Regions from separate parts of the Streptomyces sp. NPDC047072 genome, predicted to be linked through region 2. Evidence: predicted binding sites of a transcription regulator. Region 2 holds the regulator's gene; each other region holds the start of a gene.

Region 1 (6,435 bases), on a different contig from region 2:
TCAGACCCTTTTCTTCCCATTTACCTGTGTCTGAGGCTAGATTCGCAATGAGTCATATTTTCATCTCCTTAGATCGTAGATGTACGGTCGTGGACACCGTATCCGCCCAGAACGGCTACAAGGGGTCACGCAATGGCAGATTTCTCCCGCCTTCCCGGACCGAACGCGGACCTGTGGGACTGGCAGCTGCTCGCTGCCTGTCGCGGGGTGGACAGCTCGCTCTTCTTCCATCCGGAGGGCGAGCGCGGAGCGGCCAGGAGCGCTCGCGAGAACTCGGCCAAGGAGGTCTGCATGAGGTGCCCGGTGCGCGCGCAGTGCGCGGCGCACGCGCTGGCGGTGAGAGAGCCGTACGGCGTGTGGGGCGGACTGACCGAGGACGAGCGCGAGGAGCTCATGGGGCGCGCACGGCACCGGCTGGTGTCGGCGCCGTCGCCTGTCGGGAGCGGCGTTTCGAACAACTGAAGGAACGTTTCTTCGAAAGGGCACGCACGCGCGTGCCCTTCCTTCACTTACGGGCCCGCTCGCTCACGGCCGCCAGCTGCTCCAGCGTCGCCGCGACCGCCGGCACCCGCGCCAGGTCGGGCAGGGTGAGCGCGACGATCTCGCGCCGGACCGCCGGCTCCAGCGTCACCGTGCGCGCACCCCGTGGCCGTACGGACTCGATCGCGAGCTGCGGCAGTACGGCGACCCCCAGTCCCGCGCCCACCAGGCCGACGACCGCCGGGTAGTCGTCGGTCGCGAAGTCGATGCGGGGCGTGAAGCCGGCGCCCTCGCACACCTCGACCAACTGGCCCCGGCAGCGCGGGCATCCGGCGATCCAGGACTCCCGCGCGAGCTCCCCGATGGCCACGGACCCGGCGCGCGCGAGCCGGTGCCGCTCCGGTACGAGGGCGACGAGCCGGTCGGTGAGCAGGGGCCGTACGACGAGGTCGTCCCAGTCCTCTTCCTGGGCCGCCCCCTCGTAGCGGAAGGCGAGCGCGATGTCGCAGTCGCCCTCGCGCAGCAGGCCGACGGAGTGCGGCGGCTCGGCCTCCTCCAGGGAGACCCGGGTGCCGGGGTGGGCGGCGCGCAGGGCGGCGAGGGCGGTGGGGACGAGGGTGGAGGTGCCGCTCGGGAAGGAGACGAGCCGCACGCGCCCGGCGCGCAGGCCCGCGATGGCGGCGACCTCCTCCTCCGCGGCCGTGAGCCCGGCGAGGATCCCGGCGGCGTGCCGCACCAGGGCCGTACCCGCCTGCGTCAACCGCATCTCGCGGCCGTTGCGGACGACCAACGGCGTGCCCACGGACGCCTCCAGGGCCTTCATCTGCTGGCTGACGGCGGGCTGGGTGCAGCCCAGTTCGCGTCCCGCGGCGGAGAAGGAGCCGGTGGCGGCGACGGCGCGCAGGACACGGAGATGGCGGGCCTCGATCACGGTCCGAGGATAAGCGTGTCTTTGGTACGGCGGCGGATCGAGCGTCGCGCCTTGGGCCGGTGTCCCTCCTCTACAGCGCACGCACAGCAACCGGACGCATTCGGTCCAGGTCATTAACCTGGCGCCATGACAACGGCATTGATTACGGGTTCGACCGCGGGCATCGGTGCCGCGTTCGCACGGCGGCTGGCGGCGGACGGGCACGACCTGGTCCTGGTGGCCCGCGACACCAAGCGGCTGCGCGAACAGGCGACCGAGCTGCACGACCGGCACGGCATCGAGGCGGAGGTGCTGAGGGCCGACCTCGCCGAGGACGCCGGGATCGAGACGGTGGCGGAGCGTCTGTCCGACCGTAAGAACGCCGTCGACCTGCTGGTCAACAACGCCGGCTTCGGGAACAAGGGCGCCTATCTCGACGTCTCCATGGCCGACGAGCTGAAGATGCTCAAGGTGCACTGCGAGGCGGTGCTGCGGCTGACGTCGGCGGCGACGGAGGCGATGCGGGAGCGGGGCCGGGGTGGCGTGGTGAACGTCGCGTCGGTGGCGGCGTTCGTGCCGCGCGGCACGTACGGGGCGTCCAAGGCGTGGGTCGTGCAGTTCACGCAGGGGGCGGCGCGGGATCTGGCCGGCAGCGGGGTGCGGCTGATGGCGCTGTGCCCCGGGTTCGTGCGCACGGAGTTCCACCAGCGGGCCGGGATGGGCACGGACAACATCCCGAACTGGATGTGGCTGGACGCGGACAAGCTGGTGGCGGCCGCGCTGCACGACCTTTCCCGGGGCAAGTCCCTGTCGATCCCCGACCCCCGCTACAAGACGCTGATGGGGCTGGTGAAGGTGGCGCCGCGCGGGCTGCTGGGCGGGATCTCGTCCAGGACGGGGCGGAAGTACGGGCCGCAGTGAGGGGGAGCCGCGGTTCCGGCCTGTACGCCGGGCGCGCTTGGTAACCTGCGCCGATGGACGAGGTGTTGGACGAGGGGCCGTTCTTCCACGGTACGAAGGCCGAACTGCGGGTCGGGGAGCACCTCACCGCCGGTTTCCGCTCCAACTACCGGCCCGAGATCGTGATGAACCACATCTACTTCACCGCGTTGCGGGACGGCGCGGGACTCGCCGCCGAGCTCGCCGCCGGTGACGGGGCCCCGCGCGTGTATGTCGTCGAACCGACGGGGGAGTTCGAGAACGACCCGAACGTCACCGACAAGAAGTTCCCCGGCAATCCCACCCGTTCCTATCGCAGCAGGGACCCGCTCCGGATCGTCGGCGAGGTCACCGACTGGACGCGGCAGACACCCGAGGCGCTGCGGATGTGGCGGGACCGGCTGGCCGCGATCCGCCAGGACGACCGCGCCGAGATCATCAACTGACGTGGGCCGCCGAGCATGCGAAGAGGCCCGGCACCTTCAAGGTGCCGGGCCTCCGTGCTGACGTACGTCAGTGGGCGTGCCCGTGGCCGTGGCCCGCGGCCGCCGGCTCCTCCTCTTCCTTCTTCTCGACGACCAGGGTCTCGGTCGTCAGGAGGAGGGAGGCGATGGAGGCGGCGTTCTCCAGGGCGGAGCGGGTGACCTTGACCGGGTCGATGACGCCGGCCTTGACCAGGTCGCCGTACTCGCCGGTCGCGGCGTTGAAGCCCTGGCCCTTGTCGAGCTCGGCGACCTTGGAGGTGATGACGTAGCCCTCGAGGCCCGCGTTCTCGGCGATCCAGCGCAGCGGCTCGACGACGGCGCGGCGGACGACGGCGACACCGGTGGCCTCGTCGCCGGTCTTGCCCAGACCGCCCTCAAGGACCTTCGCGGCGTGGACGAGCGCGGAGCCACCACCGGAGACGATGCCCTCCTCGACCGCGGCGCGGGTCGCGGAGATGGCGTCCTCCAGACGGTGCTTCTTCTCCTTCAGCTCCACCTCGGTGGCGGCGCCGACCTTGATCACGCACACGCCGCCGGCCAGCTTCGCGAGGCGCTCCTGGAGCTTCTCGCGGTCCCAGTCGGAGTCGGTGTTCTCGATCTCGGCCTTGATCTGGGCGACGCGGCCCGTGACGTCCGCGGAGTCGCCGGCACCGTCGACGACCGTGGTGTCGTCCTTGGTGACGGTGACGCGGCGGGCGGTGCCGAGCACGTCCAGGCCGGCCTGGTCGAGCTTGAGGCCGACCTCCTCGGAGATGACCGTGGCGCCGGTGAGGACCGCGAGGTCCTGCAGCATCGCCTTGCGGCGGTCGCCGAAGCCGGGGGCCTTGACCGCGACCGCGTTGAAGGTGCCGCGGATCTTGTTGACGACCAGGGTCGACAGGGCCTCGCCGTCGACGTCCTCGGCGATGATCAGCAGCGGCTTGGAGCCACCCGACTGGATGACCTTCTCAAGGAGCGGCAGCAGGTCCTGGATCGAGGAGATCTTGCCCTGGTTGATGAGGATGTAGGGGTCCTCCAGGACCGCCTCCATGCGCTCCTGGTCCGTCACGAAGTACGGCGACAGGTAGCCCTTGTCGAAGGCCATGCCCTCGGTGAAGTCCAGCTCCAGACCGAAGGTGTTGGACTCCTCGACGGTGATGACACCGTCCTTGCCGACCTTGTCCATCGCCTCGGCGATGAGCTCGCCGACCTGCTGGTCCTGGGCGGACAGCGCGGCGACGGCGGCGATGTCGGACTTCTCGTCGATCGGGCGGGCGGTCGCGAGGAGGTCCTCGGAGACCGCGGCCACGGCCGCGTCGATGCCCTTCTTCAGCAGCGCCGGGGAGGCACCCGCGGCGACGTTCTTCAGGCCCTCGCGGACCAGCGCCTGGGCGAGCACGGTGGCGGTGGTCGTACCGTCGCCCGCGATGTCGTTGGTCTTGGTCGCCACCTCCTTCACCAGCTGCGCGCCGAGGTTCTCGTACGGGTCCTCGATCTCGACCTCACGGGCGATCGTGACACCGTCGTTGGTGATGGTGGGGGCGCCGAACTTCTTGTCGATGACGACGTTGCGGCCCTTGGGGCCGATCGTCACCTTGACCGTGTCGGCAAGCTTGTTGACGCCGCGCTCGAGGGCGCGACGGGCGTCCTCGTCGAACTTCAGGATCTTCGCCATGGGAGCGGTTCAGCCCTCTCGGAAAACGTGGGAGAAACGAACTGCGCCCCAGACGCCCGGCTTCATATGGTGGCGGGGGCCCGGGGCGCAGCTCACAAGCAAAAAGCGGTGAATTACTTCTCGATGACCGCGAGCACGTCGCGGGACGAGAGGACGAGGTACTCCTCGCCGTTGTACTTCACCTCGGTGCCGCCGTACTTGCTGTACAGCACGATGTCGCCGACCTTCACGTCGAGCGGCAGGCGCTCGCCGTTCTCGAAGCGGCCCGGACCGACGGCGAGGATGACGCCCTCCTGGGGCTTCTCCTTCGCGGTGTCCGGGATGACCAGGCCAGAGGCCGTGGTCTGCTCGGCGTCGAGCGGCTGGACCACGATGCGGTCCTCGAGCGGCTTGATGGCAACCTTGGAGCTGGCGGTCGTCACGATCCGACCTCCCCCTTCGGAGATCTCACGGGGTTAACTGTCTGAGGTGGCGACCAGGTGGATCCGTCGTCGCGGGTGCCGGACCTGCCCGTCGCTGTGTTGGCACTCTCCAGGGGGGAGTGCCAGACCCGAGACTATGACCGTGATTAGCACTCGGTCAAGCGGACTGCTAATCGAGTGCGGCGCGGCGCCCGGTTTTCCCGAGGTACTCCTCCAGTCGCCCCACCCGCAGCCCCCGCTTCCGGATCTCCTCCAGCAGCCGCGTCGTGCGCTCGGTCAGCGTCGGTCCCGGCGACTCCCCGGACGTCTCCCCCGACGGCAGCGACACGATGTCGCCCGCCCGCAGCCCGGCGGAGGGCTCGGCGCCCGCCATCGACACGTTCCACAGCACGACCGCCGTGAGCCCGCAGTCGGCCGCCGCGCGGAGCGTCGTGCGGTCGTACGTGCCGTACGGCGGCCGGAACAGCGTCGGCCGGACCCCGAACCGGGACCGCACCTTCTCCTGCTGGCCGCAGATCTCGGCGCGCTGTCCGGCGTACGGCAGGCCGCGCAGGGCGGGGTGGTCGAGCGTGTGGTTCTGGATGCTCGCGCCGACCGAGAGGAGGCGCGCGAAGTGGCCGTACCCGGGGCCGACCACGCTGTCCGTGAGGAACATGCTGACCGGCAGCCGCCGCTCGCGGACCAGGTCGACGAAGCGCGGGTCCCGTTCGGCGCCGTCGTCGTAGGTCAGGAAGACGACCTTGTCGGTGGTGGCGACCCGCCGCACCACGGGCAGGGTCGCCGCTCGGCCCGCGGGCCCGTACGACCCGACGCGCTGCGCCGCCTTCATGCCCAGCCGCTCGATGGGGTCGACGGACTGCGCGCACCCGGCGAGCAAGAACCCCGCAAGCACCGCGGCGACCACTCCGCGCGACCTCACAGGTAGTCCTCAAGCCGGGCCACCGCGTACCCCTCGGCCGTGACCTTGTCCAGGAAGCGGCGGACCATGTCGGGCATCGTGCCCTTCCAGTCCTCGCGCCCGCGGAAGTGGCTGAGGACGATGTCGCCCGGGTGGATCCTCCGGTCCCACTCGCGGTACTCCCAGTGGTCGACGAAGACCTCCTCGTTCCACAGCGGCGCGTACCGGATCCCGCACGACTTCGCGGCGCGCAGGCTGTCCTCGTCGTAGTTGCCGTACGGCGGCCGGAAGAGCCGGGGCCGCTCGCCGTAGTGCTTCTCGATGACGTCCTGCATGCCGCAGATCTCGCGCTTCTGGCGCCGGTACGACAGTCCCGGCAGATAGGGGTGGTGGAGGGTGTGGTTGTTCAGTACGACCCCCCGGTCCCGCATCTTCCCGAAGTACCCGTAGTCCTCCTTGACCAGGTAGTCGCTGAGGAAGGCGGTGTACGGGACCTTCAGCTCGCTCATCATCCGCAGGAACGCGGGGTCCTTCTCGGCGCCGTCGTCGATCGTGAGGAAGACGATCTTCTGTGTCGTCGGGATCGTCGTGAAGACCGGCGGCAGCCCGCGCTCCTCGTGACGGTCGACCTCGAAGCCGTCGCGGGT
Region 2 (6,435 bases):
AGCCACTCCTGAAGCTCCACAAGGTTGCCCTCCGGGTCCCTGAGGTGGGCGACGCGCATGCGGTCCGTCATCGGGGCCGGGCCGTGGAGGAGTTCGGCGCCTCGGCCGGTGATCTGCTCGCAGTACGTGTCCAGGTCGTCCACCCTGAGCACCACCAGGGAACGATGACCCGTGGCCGTGTCGCCGAGTTCGTCGAGGACCGCGGCCATCATCGCGCGGTCCTGGAGCGCGATGCCGGCCGAGCCGGTCGCGGGGCTGAACTTCTCGTACGGTCCGCCCGTCGCCCCCGACTGGGGCTTGAGGCCCAGGACTTCACCGTAGAAGCGGTAGCAGGCGGCGAAGTCGGTGACGAGCAGACGTACTTGGGCGAGTTCCACGGACGTCCTTCCGGGGGTCGGGTCAGGACCAGCGGCCGGTGCGGCCGAGGAGCAGGGCGGTCGCCGCGGTACCGGCGGTCGAGGTGCGCAGCACGCTGGGCCCCAGCACGTACGCCTTCGCGCCCGCCTCCTCGAAGAGCGCCAACTCGTCCTTGGAGACGCCCCCTTCAGGGCCCACGACCAGCACGATCTCACCCTCGGCGGGGAGTTCGGCGGTGGCGAGCGGCGCGCTGTCGTGCCCGAAGTCGGAGTGCAGGACGGCGGCGAAGTCGGCTTTGGCGAGAAGCGCGGCAACCTGTTTGGTCGTTGCCGCGTCCGCGACCTCCGGGAAGCGGACCCGGCGGGACTGCTTGCCGGCCTCGCGCGCGGTGGCCCGCCACTTGCCGAGCGCCTTGAGACCCCGGTCGCCCCGCCACTGCGTGATGCAACGGGCGGCCTGCCAGGGCACGATGGCGTCCACGCCGACCTCGGTCATGGTCTCCACGGCGACCTCGCCCCGGTCGCCCTTGGGCAGCGCCTGGACGACGGTGATCCGGGGCCGCGGCGGAGGTTCCTCGCTCACCGGGCCCAGTCGGACGACCAGCCGGTCCTTGCCCTCGGCGGCGAGCACGGAGCACTCCGCGTAGCGCCCGGCCCCGTCGGTGAGGACGACCTCCTCGCCGGGCTGGAGCCGCTTCACGGAGACGGCGTGGCGTCCTTCGGGCCCGTCGAGGACGTACTGGTCCCCGGCGCCCGCGTCGAGGTGCTCGACGACGAAGACGGGCGCGGTCACGCGAAGTCTCCCTTGGTCGACAACGCTGTCCTCGCCGCGTCGAGTTCGGCGGCGAGGACCTCCACGAGCTGCCCGGCGGGCAGTTCGCGCGCCTGCCGGTGGCCCTGGCCCGCCCACAGCGCCATGCCCTGCGGGTCGTCGGCCTTGGCGGCGGCCTTGCGCAGCGGCGAGGTGAGGTGGTGGACCTCGGGGTAGGCGGCGGGGGCGTACGGACCGTGCTCGCGCAGGAAGCGGTTGACGAGTCCGCGGGCGGGCCGGCCACTGAACGCCCGCGTCAACTCGGTGCGGACGAACAGGGGGTTGGTGAGGGCCTGCTTGTGCAGGGCGTGCGCGCCGGACTCGGGGGTGGCGAGGAACGCGGTGCCGAGTTGGGCCGCGCTCGCGCCCGCGGCGAGCAGGGCGGCGATCTGACTGCCCCGCATGATGCCGCCGGCGGCGACGACCGGGATCGTCACGGTCTCGCGGACCTGGGCGACGAGGGAGAGCAGGCCGAGGCCGGAGCCGTCGTGCTCGGGGATGTCGCGGTGGGTGCCCTGGTGGCCGCCGGCCTCCACGCCCTGCGCGATGACCGCGTCGGCACCCGCGTACTGGACGGCGAGGGCCTCTTCGGGCGTGGTCGCGGTGACGAGGGTGAAGATGCCGGCCCGGCGCAGCGACTCCAGGACCTCGGGGGTGGGGATGCCGAAGTGGAAGGAGGCGACGGGGACGGGGTTGTCGAGGAGTACGGCGAGCTTGGCGTCGTATCCGTCGTCGCGGCCGCTGTCCGGATCGCCGAGCTCGGTCTCGTACCAGGAGGCCTCGCCGGCGAGCTGGTGGGCGTAGACCTCGACGGCCGACGGGTCGGCATATTCGGGCTGCGGCATGAAGAGGTTGACGCCGAAGGGGCGGCTCGTCAGGCTCCGCAGCTGCTTGATCTCCTGGTACATGCCGTCGGCGGTCTTGTACCCGGCGGCGAGGAACCCCAGCCCGCCCGCCTCGGACACGGCGGCGGCGAGCTGCGGCACGGAGACGCCGCCCGCCATGGGGGCCTGCACGATCGGGTGAGGGAAGAGATCGGTCAGTGCGGAGGACATGACGGCATGTTGTCACGTCCTCCGAACAAGTCCGAATCCGGCCTTCCCACCGGCATAGACCACCGGCACCGGGCCCGAACGCGGCTCAGGTACGCCCGTTGAACGCGTCCTTAAGCCGCGAGAACAACCCCTGCTGCCCGGGCTGACTGTGCCTACCCGGGGGACGACCCCCGGACCCCCGGCAGTCGTCCCACAGCTCAGGTACGCCCGTTGAACGCGTCCTTCAGCCGCGAGAACAACCCCTGCTGACCCGGCTGGAACTGCCCCGTCGGCCGCTCCTCGCCCCGCAGCTTCGCCAGCTCGCGCAGGAGGCGTTCCTGTTCCGGGTCGAGCTTGGTCGGGGTCTGGACCTCGACGTGGACGATGAGGTCGCCGCGGCCGCCGCCGCGCAGGTGCGTGACGCCCCGGCCGTGCAGGGGGATCGACTGGCCGGACTGGGTGCCGGGCCGGATGTCGACCTCCTCCATGCCGTCGAGCGTCTCCAGCGGCACCTTGGTGCCGAGGGACGCGGCCGTCATCGGGATCGTGACCGTGCAGTGCAGATCGTCCCCGCGCCGCTGGAACATCGCGTGCGGCAGCTCGTGGATCTCGACGTAGAGGTCACCGGCGGGACCACCACCGGGCCCGACCTCGCCCTCACCCGCGAGCTGGATCCGCGTGCCGTTGTCCACACCGGCCGGAATCTTCACGGTCAGCGTCCGACGGGAACGGATCCGCCCGTCACCGGCGCACTCCGGGCACGGCGTCGGAACCACGGTCCCGAAGCCCTGGCACTGCGGGCACGGCCGCGAGGTCATGACCTGACCGAGGAAGGACCGCGTCACCTGCGACACTTCACCGCGCCCGCGGCACATGTCACAGGTCTGCGCGGAGGTCCCCGGCGCGGCGCCCTCACCGTTACAGGTGTTGCAGACGATCGCTGTGTCGACCTGGATGTCCTTCGTCGTGCCGAAGGCAGCCTCGTCGAGCTCGATCTCCAGCCGGATCATCGCGTCCTGGCCGCGACGGGTCCGCGAGCGCGGACCGCGCTGCGACGCCGTACCGAAGAACGCGTCCATGATGTCCGAGAAGTTCCCGAAGCCACCCGCGCCGAAGCCGCCCGCGCCACCGCCGCCGGCCTGCGAGAGCGGGTCGCCACCGAGGTCGTAGACCTGCTTCTTCTGCGGGTCCGACAAGACCTCGTAGGCGGCGTTGATCTCCTTGAACCGCTCCTGGGTCTTGGGATCCGGGTTGACGTCCGGGTGCAGCTCGCGTGCGAGCCGACGGAACGCCTTCTTGATCTCATCCTGCGACGCGTCGCGGCGCACGCCGAGAACGGCGTAGTAGTCCGTGGCCACTTACGACTCCGTCAGGATCTGTCCGACGTACCGTGCCACCGCTCGTACCGCTCCCATCGTTCCCGGGTAATCCATGCGGGTCGGTCCGACCACGCCCAGCTTGGCGACTGCCTCGCCGCCCGAACCGTAGCCGACCGACACCACGGAAGTGGAGTTGAGTCCCTCATACGCGTTCTCATGACCGATGCGTACGGTCATGCCCGAATCCCCGGCCTCACCAAGCAACTTGAGGAGCACGACCTGCTCCTCCAGCGCTTCGAGCACGGGCCGGATGGTGAGGGGAAAGTCATGTCCGAAGCGGGTGAGATTGGCGGTGCCGCCGATCATCAGCCGCTCCTCGTTCTCCTCGACGAGTGTCTCCATCAGGATGGAGAGCACTGTCGAGACCGTACCCCGGTCCTCGACGTCGAAAGCCTCGGGCAGGTCCTCGACCAGCCGCGGCACATCGGCGAACCGGCGCCCCGCGACCCGGCTGTTGAGCCGCGCGCGCAGATCGGCGAGCGAGGCCTCCCCGAAGGGCGCCGGGCAGTCGACCATACGCTGCTCGACGCGCCCGGTGTCCGTGATCAGCACGAGCATCAGACGCGCGGGCGCGAGCGAGAGCAGTTCGACGTGCCGGACGGTGGACCGGGTCAGGGAGGGGTACTGCACGACGGCGACCTGCCGCGTCAACTGCGCGAGCAGCCGCACGGTCCGCGCCACGACATCATCAAGGTCTACGGCGCCGTCGAGGAAGTTCTGGATCGCGCGCCGCTCGGGCGCGGTCATCGGCTTGACGCCCGCGAGCTTGTCGACGAACAACCGGTAGCCCTTGTCGGTCGGGATCCGCCCGGCGCTGGTGTGCGGCTGGGCGATGAACCCCTCGTCCTCCAGGGCGGCCATGTCGTTGCGCACGGTCGCCGGGGAGACGCCGAGGTTGTGCCGCTCGGTCAGCGCCTTGGAGCCGACCGGCTCCTCGGTGCCGACGTAGTCCTGGACGATGGCGCGCAGCACCTGGAGCCTGCGTTCACTCAGCACCGCGCGCACCTCCAGCAAGTCGTCCCCGTGGGCCCTTCCGCCTGGCACTCTTCATATTCGAGTGCCAGCATTCCCCGGCCCAGTGTACGGCGGCGGGGTACTCCCTGGGCAAGGTCGGTCCTGTACGGCGGGGTCCTGCCGTTAGCGTCGCGGTATGACGGTGACTTGGGAAGAGCTCGGGTGGGAGCGGGTGGCGGCCGGGGTGGGGCGGTGCCGGCTGCCCGGCTGGGACTGCACGGCGGGGCTGGTCGTGGGCGAGGGGACGGCCCTGCTGATCGACTCCGGGTCGAGCCTCGCGGAGGGCGCGCGGCTGCGGACACAGGCCGAGACGCTCACCGGCCGGCGTGTGACCCATCTCGCGCTGACCCACCCGCACTTCGACCACGTCTTCGGCGCGGGAGCGTTCGCGGGCGTGGAGGTGTTCGGCGCGGTGGGCGTGGAGACGGTGCTGACGGGCCGCCTCGGCCGGGCCGAGCTGCGCGCGGACGCGGTGCGCAACGGTCTCGACGCGGACCTCGCCGACGAGGCGGTGGACGCCCTGGCCGCGCCCCGCCACCACGTGAGCGGCGAGTGGACCCTCGACCTCGGCCCCGGCCGCCAGGTCCTGCTGGCGAACGTCGGCCCCGGCCACACCGCGCACGACCTCGCGGTCCTGGTGCCGGGCGCCCCCGAGGTGGTCTTCTGCGGCGACCTGGTCGAGGAGTCCGGCGAACCGCAGTCCGGCCCGGACGCCGTACCGTCGCACTGGCCCGCCGCGCTGGACCGGCTCCTGGAGCTGGGCGGCGAGGACGCGCTGTACGTGCCCGGTCACGGAGCGGTGGTGGACGCGGCGTTCGTCCGACGTCAGCGGGACGCGCTGGCCCGCCGTTTCGGCGTGTCGCGGTGACGCCGCGGCCGGTTCTCCTATCGTCATCCGAATGCGCCAGTACTCCGCCGACCTGACCCCTCCCTGGAAGAAGCCGAAGCCCGTCCCCGGGGTCCCGGCGGAGCCCGGCCTGGTGGTCGAGGAGCCCGGCACCGGCTTCTGCGGCGCGGTGATCCGCTGCGAGGCGGGCACGGTGACCCTGGAGGACCGCTTCGGCAAGCACCGGGTCTTCCCGCTGGAGCCGCGCGGCTTCCTGCTGGAGGGCCGCGTGGTGACGCTGGTGAAGCCCTCGGGTTCTCCCGTACGACCGTCCCGTACCGCCTCCGGCTCGGTGGCCGTCCCCGGCGCCCGCGCCCGGGTGGCCCGCGCCGGCCGTATCTACGTCGAGGGCCGCCACGACGCGGAACTGGTCGAGAAGGTCTGGGGCGACGACCTGCGCATCGAGGGCGTGGTCGTGGAGTACCTGGAGGGCGTGGACGACCTGCCGAGGATCGTCGAGGAGTTCGCCCCGGGCCCGGACGCCCGTCTGGGCATCCTGGTGGACCACTTGGTACCGGGCAGCAAGGAGTCCCGCATCGCCGCGTCGGTCACCAGCGAACACGCCCTGGTGGTGGGCCACCCGTACATCGACATCTGGGAGGCGGTGAAGCCGTCGACCCTGGGCATCCCGGGGTGGCCGCGGGTCCCGCACGGCCAGGACTGGAAGACGGGCGTGTGCAAGGCCCTGGGCTGGCCGTCGGACAACACGGGCGCGGTGTGGCAGGCGATCCTGAAGCGGGTGGGTTCCTACAAGGACCTGGAGCCGGAACTACTGGGCCGCGTGGAGGAACTGATCGACTTCGTCACGGGTATCGGTGAGGCCTGACGTTGGCGAACGTTCCGAACCCGGTGGTGTCCAATTCGAGCCCCAGCTCCTCCAACGGCAGTGGGGCTCCGAACTTGGTGACCTGCTGCCGCTGGTAGTCGGCGTCTTCGCCCTTCCCCACGGGCCTCG
Region 3 (6,435 bases), on a different contig from region 2:
CATGCCCGGCACCAGGCACAGGTGGTAGTCCTGCACGAGGACCGCCGCGCCGTCGGCCGCGTCCTCCGCCAGCGCCTCGGCGAAAGCGCGGTTGTACGTCTCGTACGACGACCACTGGCGGCGGAACTCCGCGTCGAACACCGGCTCCAGGGGGATCTGGTAGAGCAGGTGGTGGACGAACCACAGCACGGAGTTGGCGATGCCGTTGTAGGCGTCCGCGTGTACGTCCGCCGGGATCGGCAGCATGCGGACGCCGTCCTCGCCGACGCCTTGCCGTACGACCTCCCGGTCGCCGTCGGAGAGGGCGGAGCAGACCCACAGCGCGCCGGCCTCCGGGCCGATCGCGGAGAGCCCGGAGACGAGGCCGCCGCCGCCGCGCTTCGCGTTGAGCGTGCCGTCGTCGCCTACGGCGTACGAGACGGGGCCTCGGTTGGAGGCGACCAGGACGTGGGGCTTGTGCGATGAAGCCATGCCTCGAAACCTAGCCCGGCACCCAAACACTCAAACGTTTCCGCGCGACGTGACGAGTCCTACGCGGCCTTCCGCTTCATGTACTCCGCGATCTCCACCATCGGCGGCCTCTCCTCCGTGTCCACCGAGTACGTGCGCGGCTCGAAGCCGGTCTCGCCGCGCTCGAACTGGGTCAGCGAGGGACGGATGAGGTGGCCGCGGGCCAGCCTCAGCTGGGCCGTGCGGTAGATCGCCGCCGACATGCGGCCCAGGGCCTGGCCGTCCTGGTGGCGGTGTTTGCGGACGCCCACGTCCACCTGGGCCAGGGCGTCCAGGCCCACCAGGTGCAGGGCGTCCACCAGCATGCCCAGTTCGACGCCGTAGCCGACCGGGAACGGCAGTTGTTCGAGCAGGCTGCGCCGCGCCGCGTACTCGCCGCCCAGGGGCTGGACGAAACCGGCCAGCTGCGGCCAGTGCATGTTCAGCAGGGGGCGCGCCATCAGCTCGGTGACCCGGCCGCCCTGTCCCTGCGCGCCGCCCAGGGGACGGTCGTACATCCCCTTGACCAGGTCGATCCCCGGATCGGTCAGCAGCGGGCCGACGATGCCGCAGACGAAGTCGGAGGAGAACTCCTTCAGGTCCGCGTCGATGAAACAGACGATGTCCCCGGTGGTCACCAGGAGGGAGCGCCACAGGACCTCGCCCTTGCCGGGGACGGCGGGCAGCCGCGGCAGGATCGCGTCGCGGTGCTCGACGCGCGCGCCGGCCGCCGCGGCCACCTCCGCGGTGCGGTCGGTGGAGCCCGAGTCGACGACGACGATCTCGTCGACCAGCGGCACCTGGCGCATCAGGTCGTGGCGGATGATCGAGACGATCTCGCCGACCGTCTCCTCCTCGTTCAGCGCGGGCAGCACGACGCTGACCGTCCGGCCCGTGCGCTGCTTGGCGGCCATGATCTGGTGCAGGGGGCGGTCGGTCACGGACCAGGAGCGGGTGGTCAGCCAGCGCTCGACTTCTTCCAGCACGTAGGCGGCTCCTTCACGTGTGATCGATCTCGCGGTACGGACGACTCTCTCAACTGTCCCGGTCGTCGGTTACAGTCTTGAACAAGGCGGGTGACCATCGCATGTCCGGGGTGGCCCCACCGTTCACAACTTCATACCGCTCATCCAGAGGGGCAGAGGGATACGGCCCGATGAAGCCCCGGCAACCCTCCAGTCGGTTCTCGTAGATCAATGTCGATCGTCACGCGAGGCTCCCGACTAGGGAAGGTGCCAAATCCGTCTCACGGCGAGATGCGTCGTGAGGAAGATGAGGAGAAAGGGCCTCGCCTCCATGGCTGTGCAGACTGTTGCAAGCACCACGAACTCCGTCGACCTCGGTCCCGCGTCGGCGTTGAGCTGCCGCGAATGCGGTCACCGCGTCCCGCTCGGCCCGGTCTTCGCGTGCGAGGAGTGTTTCGGCCCGCTGGAGATCGCGTACGACTTCTCGGCCTACGACACCGAGGAACTCCGCAAGCAGATCGAAGCGGGACCTTCGAACATCTGGCGTTACGCCCCCCTGCTGCCCGTCCCCGCGGACGTGGCCGACAAGCCGAACATCAACCCGGGCTGGACCAAGCTCGTCAAGGCCGACAACCTAGCCCGCGAGCTGGGCGTGACCGGCGGACTGTATATCAAGGACGACTCCGGTAACCCGACGCACTCCTTCAAGGACCGCGTCGTCGCGCAGGCCATCGAGGCGGCGCGCGCCTTCGGCTTCACCACCCTCTCCTGCTCCTCCACCGGCAACCTCGCCGGCGCGGTCGGTGCCGCCGCCGCCCGGGCCGGCTTCCGCTCCTGCGTGTTCATCCCGCACGACCTGGAGCAGGGCAAGATCGTCATGGCCGCCATCTACGGCGGCGAGCTCGTCGGCATCGAGGGCAACTACGACGACGTGAACCGCTTCTGCTCCGAGCTGATCGGCGACCCGGCTGGCGAGGGCTGGGGCTTCGTCAACGTCAACCTGCGGCCGTACTACGCGGAGGGGTCCAAGACCCTGGCGTACGAGATCTGCGAGCAGCTCGGCTGGAAGCTCCCCGACCAGCTGGTCGTGCCGATCGCCTCCGGCTCCCAGCTCACGAAGATCGACAAGGGCCTCCAGGAGCTGATCAAGCTCGGGCTCGTCGAGGACAAGCCGTACAAGATCTTCGGCGCGCAGGCGGAAGGATGCTCGCCGGTGTCGGTGGCGTACAAGGCCGGGCACGACGTCGTACGGCCGCAGAAGCCGAACACCATCGCCAAGTCGCTGGCGATCGGGAACCCGGCGGACGGTCCCTATGTGCTCGACATCGCGCGCCGCACCGGCGGTGCGGTGGAGGACGTGAACGACGAGCAGGTCGTCGACGCGATCAAGCTGCTGGCCCGCACCGAGGGCATCTTCGCCGAGACGGCGGGTGGCGTGACCGTGGGCGTGACCCGCAAGCTGATCGAGAACGGGCTGCTGGACCTGTCGTTGACCACGGTCGTCCTGAACACCGGGGACGGCCTGAAGACCCTCGACGCGGTGGCCGGTACCGGGCTCACCGCCACCATCCGACCCAACCTGGACTCTTTCCGAGAGGCTGGCCTCGCATGAGCGTCACCGTCCGCATCCCCACCATCCTGCGCACCTACACCGGCGGACAGGCCGAGGTCGCCGCCGAGGGCGGCACGCTCGGCGAGGTCATCGCCGATCTGGAGAAGAACCACACCGGTATCGCGGCGCGTGTTCTGGACGACCAGGGCAAGCTGCGGCGGTTTGTCAACGTGTACGTGAACGACGACGACGTGCGGTTCGAGCAGGGGCTGGAGACGGCGACCCCGGACGGCGCGGGCGTCTCGATCATTCCGGCCGTCGCCGGGGGGTGACCGTATGACTGGTCATTACCTTCGGTAACAGGAATTACCGAGTGTTCATCCGATTGCCCCCTCCGTGAGAGAAGCGGAGGGGGCAATTCTCTATGGTTGAGCGCGGTACAGTTGGGGAAGCAGCGTCCTTCTCCATGCCGGACGCATATGAGTTCTCGCTCCGCATGCGATGAGAAGCAGCCAAAGTGTGCGCGTGTTTTGCGTATTTTGCTCCTTTTGTGGAGCCCGACTTGCCCTGAATTCGGGCGAATTCTCCGTACATTCCTGACTGGTCTTGCCCAGAATTCTCGTCCGATTGACCTGTTGCAGACGGCAGTTGGACAGATACATTCAGCCGCGGTCGACGCGTTCCGGCGCACGCCCCCAACCTGTGGGGGGTGAGGTCTGACCCGGATCCGCGAAGTGCGGATCCGTGCAAGGGCCAGTAATAGGGGAGTTAGGCATGGCTCAGGGCACCGTCAAGTGGTTCAACGCGGAGAAGGGGTACGGCTTCATCGCGGTCGACGGTGGTGCGGATGTTTTCGTCCACTACAGCGCGATTCAGATGGACGGCTACCGCACCCTTGAAGAGGGCCAGCGGGTCGAGTTCGAGATCTCGCAGGGCCAGAAGGGGCCGCAGGCGGACATGGTCCGTCTCGCGACAGGCTGAAGCACGCGCCGGGTAACAACAGCGTCGTTCTTCGTTCTTCATCGAAGGGCTCGTATCCCATGGGGAGTCATGGGTTACGAGCCCTTCGGCATGCCCGGGGAGGCGCGCGGAGGCCGTGTGCGCGCTGGCCGGTCCCCGAGAGGCGCTTGCACTCGCAGGGGTCGAGTGCTAATCATTGGCGTTAGCACTCTGAAGGTGAGAGTGACAACGAAGGACCGGGTCGGTGAGGCCCGCGGACCGGGTGGGGAAGGAACCCACGGGGTCGGCGAGCCGTCCGTCGCGGGCGCGGGCGCGGTCCGAAGGAATCACCCCCAGTCCTGGAGGGACCACTTCACATGGCCAAGATCATCGCGTTCGACGAGGAGGCGCGGCGCGGCCTCGAGCGCGGCATGAACCAGCTCGCGGACGCCGTGAAGGTGACGCTCGGCCCCAAGGGCCGCAACGTCGTCCTCGAGAAGAAGTGGGGCGCCCCCACGATCACCAACGATGGTGTCTCCATCGCCAAGGAGATCGAGCTCGAGGACCCGTACGAGAAGATCGGCGCCGAGCTGGTCAAGGAAGTCGCCAAGAAGACGGACGACGTCGCCGGTGACGGTACGACCACCGCGACCGTCCTCGCCCAGGCCCTCGTCAAGGAAGGCCTGCGCAACGTCGCCGCCGGTGCCAACCCGATGGCCCTCAAGCGCGGTATCGAGAAGGCCGTCGAGGCCGTCTCCGGTGCCCTCCTTGAGCAGGCCAAGGACGTGGAGACCAAGGAGCAGATCGCTTCGACCGCCTCCATCTCCGCCGCCGACACCCAGATCGGCGAGCTCATCGCCGAGGCGATGGACAAGGTCGGCAAGGAAGGCGTCATCACCGTCGAGGAGTCCCAGACCTTCGGTCTGGAGCTGGAGCTCACCGAGGGTATGCGCTTCGACAAGGGCTACATCTCGGCGTACTTCGCCACCGACATGGAGCGTATGGAGGCGTCCCTGGACGACCCGTACATCCTGATCGCCAACTCCAAGATCTCCTCGGTCAAGGACCTGCTCCCGCTCCTGGAGAAGGTCATGCAGTCGGGCAAGCCGCTGCTGATCATCGCCGAGGACGTCGAGGGCGAGGCCCTGTCGACCCTGGTCGTCAACAAGATCCGCGGCACCTTCAAGTCCGTCGCCGTCAAGGCCCCGGGCTTCGGCGACCGCCGCAAGGCCATGCTCGGCGACATCGCCATCCTCACGGGCGGCGAGGTCATCTCCGAGGAGGTCGGCCTCAAGCTGGAGAACGCGACCCTGGACCTCCTGGGCCGCGCCCGCAAGGTCGTCATCACCAAGGACGAGACCACCATCGTCGACGGTGCCGGTGACACGGACCAGGTTCAGGGCCGCGTCAACCAGATCCGCGCCGAGATCGAGAACAGCGACTCGGACTACGACCGCGAGAAGCTCCAGGAGCGCCTGGCCAAGCTCGCCGGTGGCGTCGCCGTCATCAAGGCCGGTGCCGCGACCGAGGTCGAGCTCAAGGAGCGCAAGCACCGCATCGAGGACGCCGTTCGCAACGCGAAGGCGGCCGTCGAGGAGGGCATCGTCGCCGGTGGTGGCGTGGCCCTGCTCCAGGCCTCCCAGGTGTTCGAGAAGCTGGAGCTCGAAGGTGACGAGGCGACCGGCGCCAACGCCGTGAAGCTCGCGCTGGAGGCCCCGCTCAAGCAGATCGCCGTCAACGGTGGTCTCGAGGGTGGCGTCGTCGTGGAGAAGGTCCGCAACCTCCAGGTCGGCCACGGCCTGAACGCCGCGACCGGTGAGTACGTCGACATGATCGCCTCCGGCATCATCGACCCGGCGAAGGTCACGCGCTCCGCTCTGCAGAACGCCGCGTCCATCGCCGCGCTCTTCCTCACCACCGAGGCCGTCATCGCCGACAAGCCGGAGAAGGCCGCCGCGCCTGCCGGTGGCGGTATGCCGGGCGGTGACATGGACTTCTGATCCGCCGAGGATCACAGGTTCACAGCTGTACGAGGGCGGCACTCCCGGTTCGGTCCGGGGGTGCCGCCCTTCGGCGTGCCCGGGAGTGCTTCGGGAATGTGAGGCAGGGCATAGGAGGTTGTTTCAGTGGATGCAACAATGCGTGCGCACATACCAACCGGTTAGCGCACCCCGTCCCCAGCCCCGCACGAGGAGTCCCCACGTGACCGCCCCCGCCACCTCCCGCGCCGCCGAGATCCTCTCCCGGCCGACGACGATCAACGGGCTCACCGTTCCGAACCGCATCGCCATGGCGCCCATGACCCGCTATTTCTCCCCGGGCGGCATCCCCGGTGCGGACGTGGCGTCGTACTACTCCCGGCGCGCGGCCGCCGGCGTCGGCCTGATCGTCACCGAGGGCACCTACGTCGGCCACGACTCGGCCGGTCAGAGCGACAGCGTCCCGCGCTTCCACGGTGCCGAACAGCTGGCCGGCTGGGCGAAGGTCGCC

Evidence for each region. The regulator HrcA, encoded in region 2, represses chaperone genes, less so after heat shock. The targets are predictions, from matches to a motif close to TTNGCACTCNGNNNNNCNGAGTGCNAA.
Region 1: groES (co-chaperone GroES) is a predicted target of HrcA. The motif match lies at 4,990-5,016, and genes of this name have one in related genera.
Region 3: groL (chaperonin GroEL) is a predicted target of HrcA. The motif match lies at 4,169-4,195, and genes of this name have one in related genera.

Annotation. Positions count from the first base shown of each region.
Region 1 is NZ_JBEYVC010000009.1:113,273-119,707, reverse strand. It holds gene ABZ896_RS06585 (WhiB family transcriptional regulator) at 133-462, shown strand; gene ABZ896_RS06580 (LysR family transcriptional regulator) at 506-1,411, opposite strand; gene ABZ896_RS06575 (SDR family oxidoreductase) at 1,538-2,311, shown strand; gene arr (NAD(+)--rifampin ADP-ribosyltransferase) at 2,365-2,775, shown strand; gene groL (chaperonin GroEL) at 2,843-4,468, opposite strand; gene groES (co-chaperone GroES) at 4,582-4,890, opposite strand; gene ABZ896_RS06555 (polysaccharide deacetylase family protein) at 5,060-5,809, opposite strand; gene ABZ896_RS06550 (polysaccharide deacetylase family protein) at 5,806-6,435, opposite strand, start outside.
Region 2 is NZ_JBEYVC010000027.1:50,288-56,722, forward strand. It holds gene ABZ896_RS14935 (hypothetical protein) at 1-43, shown strand, start outside; gene ABZ896_RS14940 (VOC family protein) at 1-377, opposite strand, end outside; gene ABZ896_RS14945 (16S rRNA (uracil(1498)-N(3))-methyltransferase) at 400-1,149, opposite strand; gene ABZ896_RS14950 (nitronate monooxygenase) at 1,146-2,222, opposite strand; gene dnaJ (molecular chaperone DnaJ) at 2,420-3,559, opposite strand; gene hrcA (heat-inducible transcriptional repressor HrcA) at 3,560-4,576, opposite strand; gene ABZ896_RS14965 (MBL fold metallo-hydrolase) at 4,731-5,462, shown strand; gene ABZ896_RS14970 (DUF3097 domain-containing protein) at 5,494-6,306, shown strand; gene ABZ896_RS14975 (Uma2 family endonuclease) at 6,284-6,435, opposite strand, start outside.
Region 3 is NZ_JBEYVC010000007.1:39,446-45,880, reverse strand. It holds gene ABZ896_RS04845 (trehalose-6-phosphate synthase) at 1-471, opposite strand, end outside; gene ABZ896_RS04840 (glucosyl-3-phosphoglycerate synthase) at 531-1,475, opposite strand; SAM riboswitch class I at 1,613-1,768, shown strand; gene thrC (threonine synthase) at 1,786-3,066, shown strand; gene ABZ896_RS04830 (MoaD/ThiS family protein) at 3,063-3,338, shown strand; gene ABZ896_RS04825 (cold-shock protein) at 3,781-3,987, shown strand; gene groL (chaperonin GroEL) at 4,323-5,945, shown strand; gene ABZ896_RS04815 (NADH:flavin oxidoreductase) at 6,148-6,435, shown strand, end outside.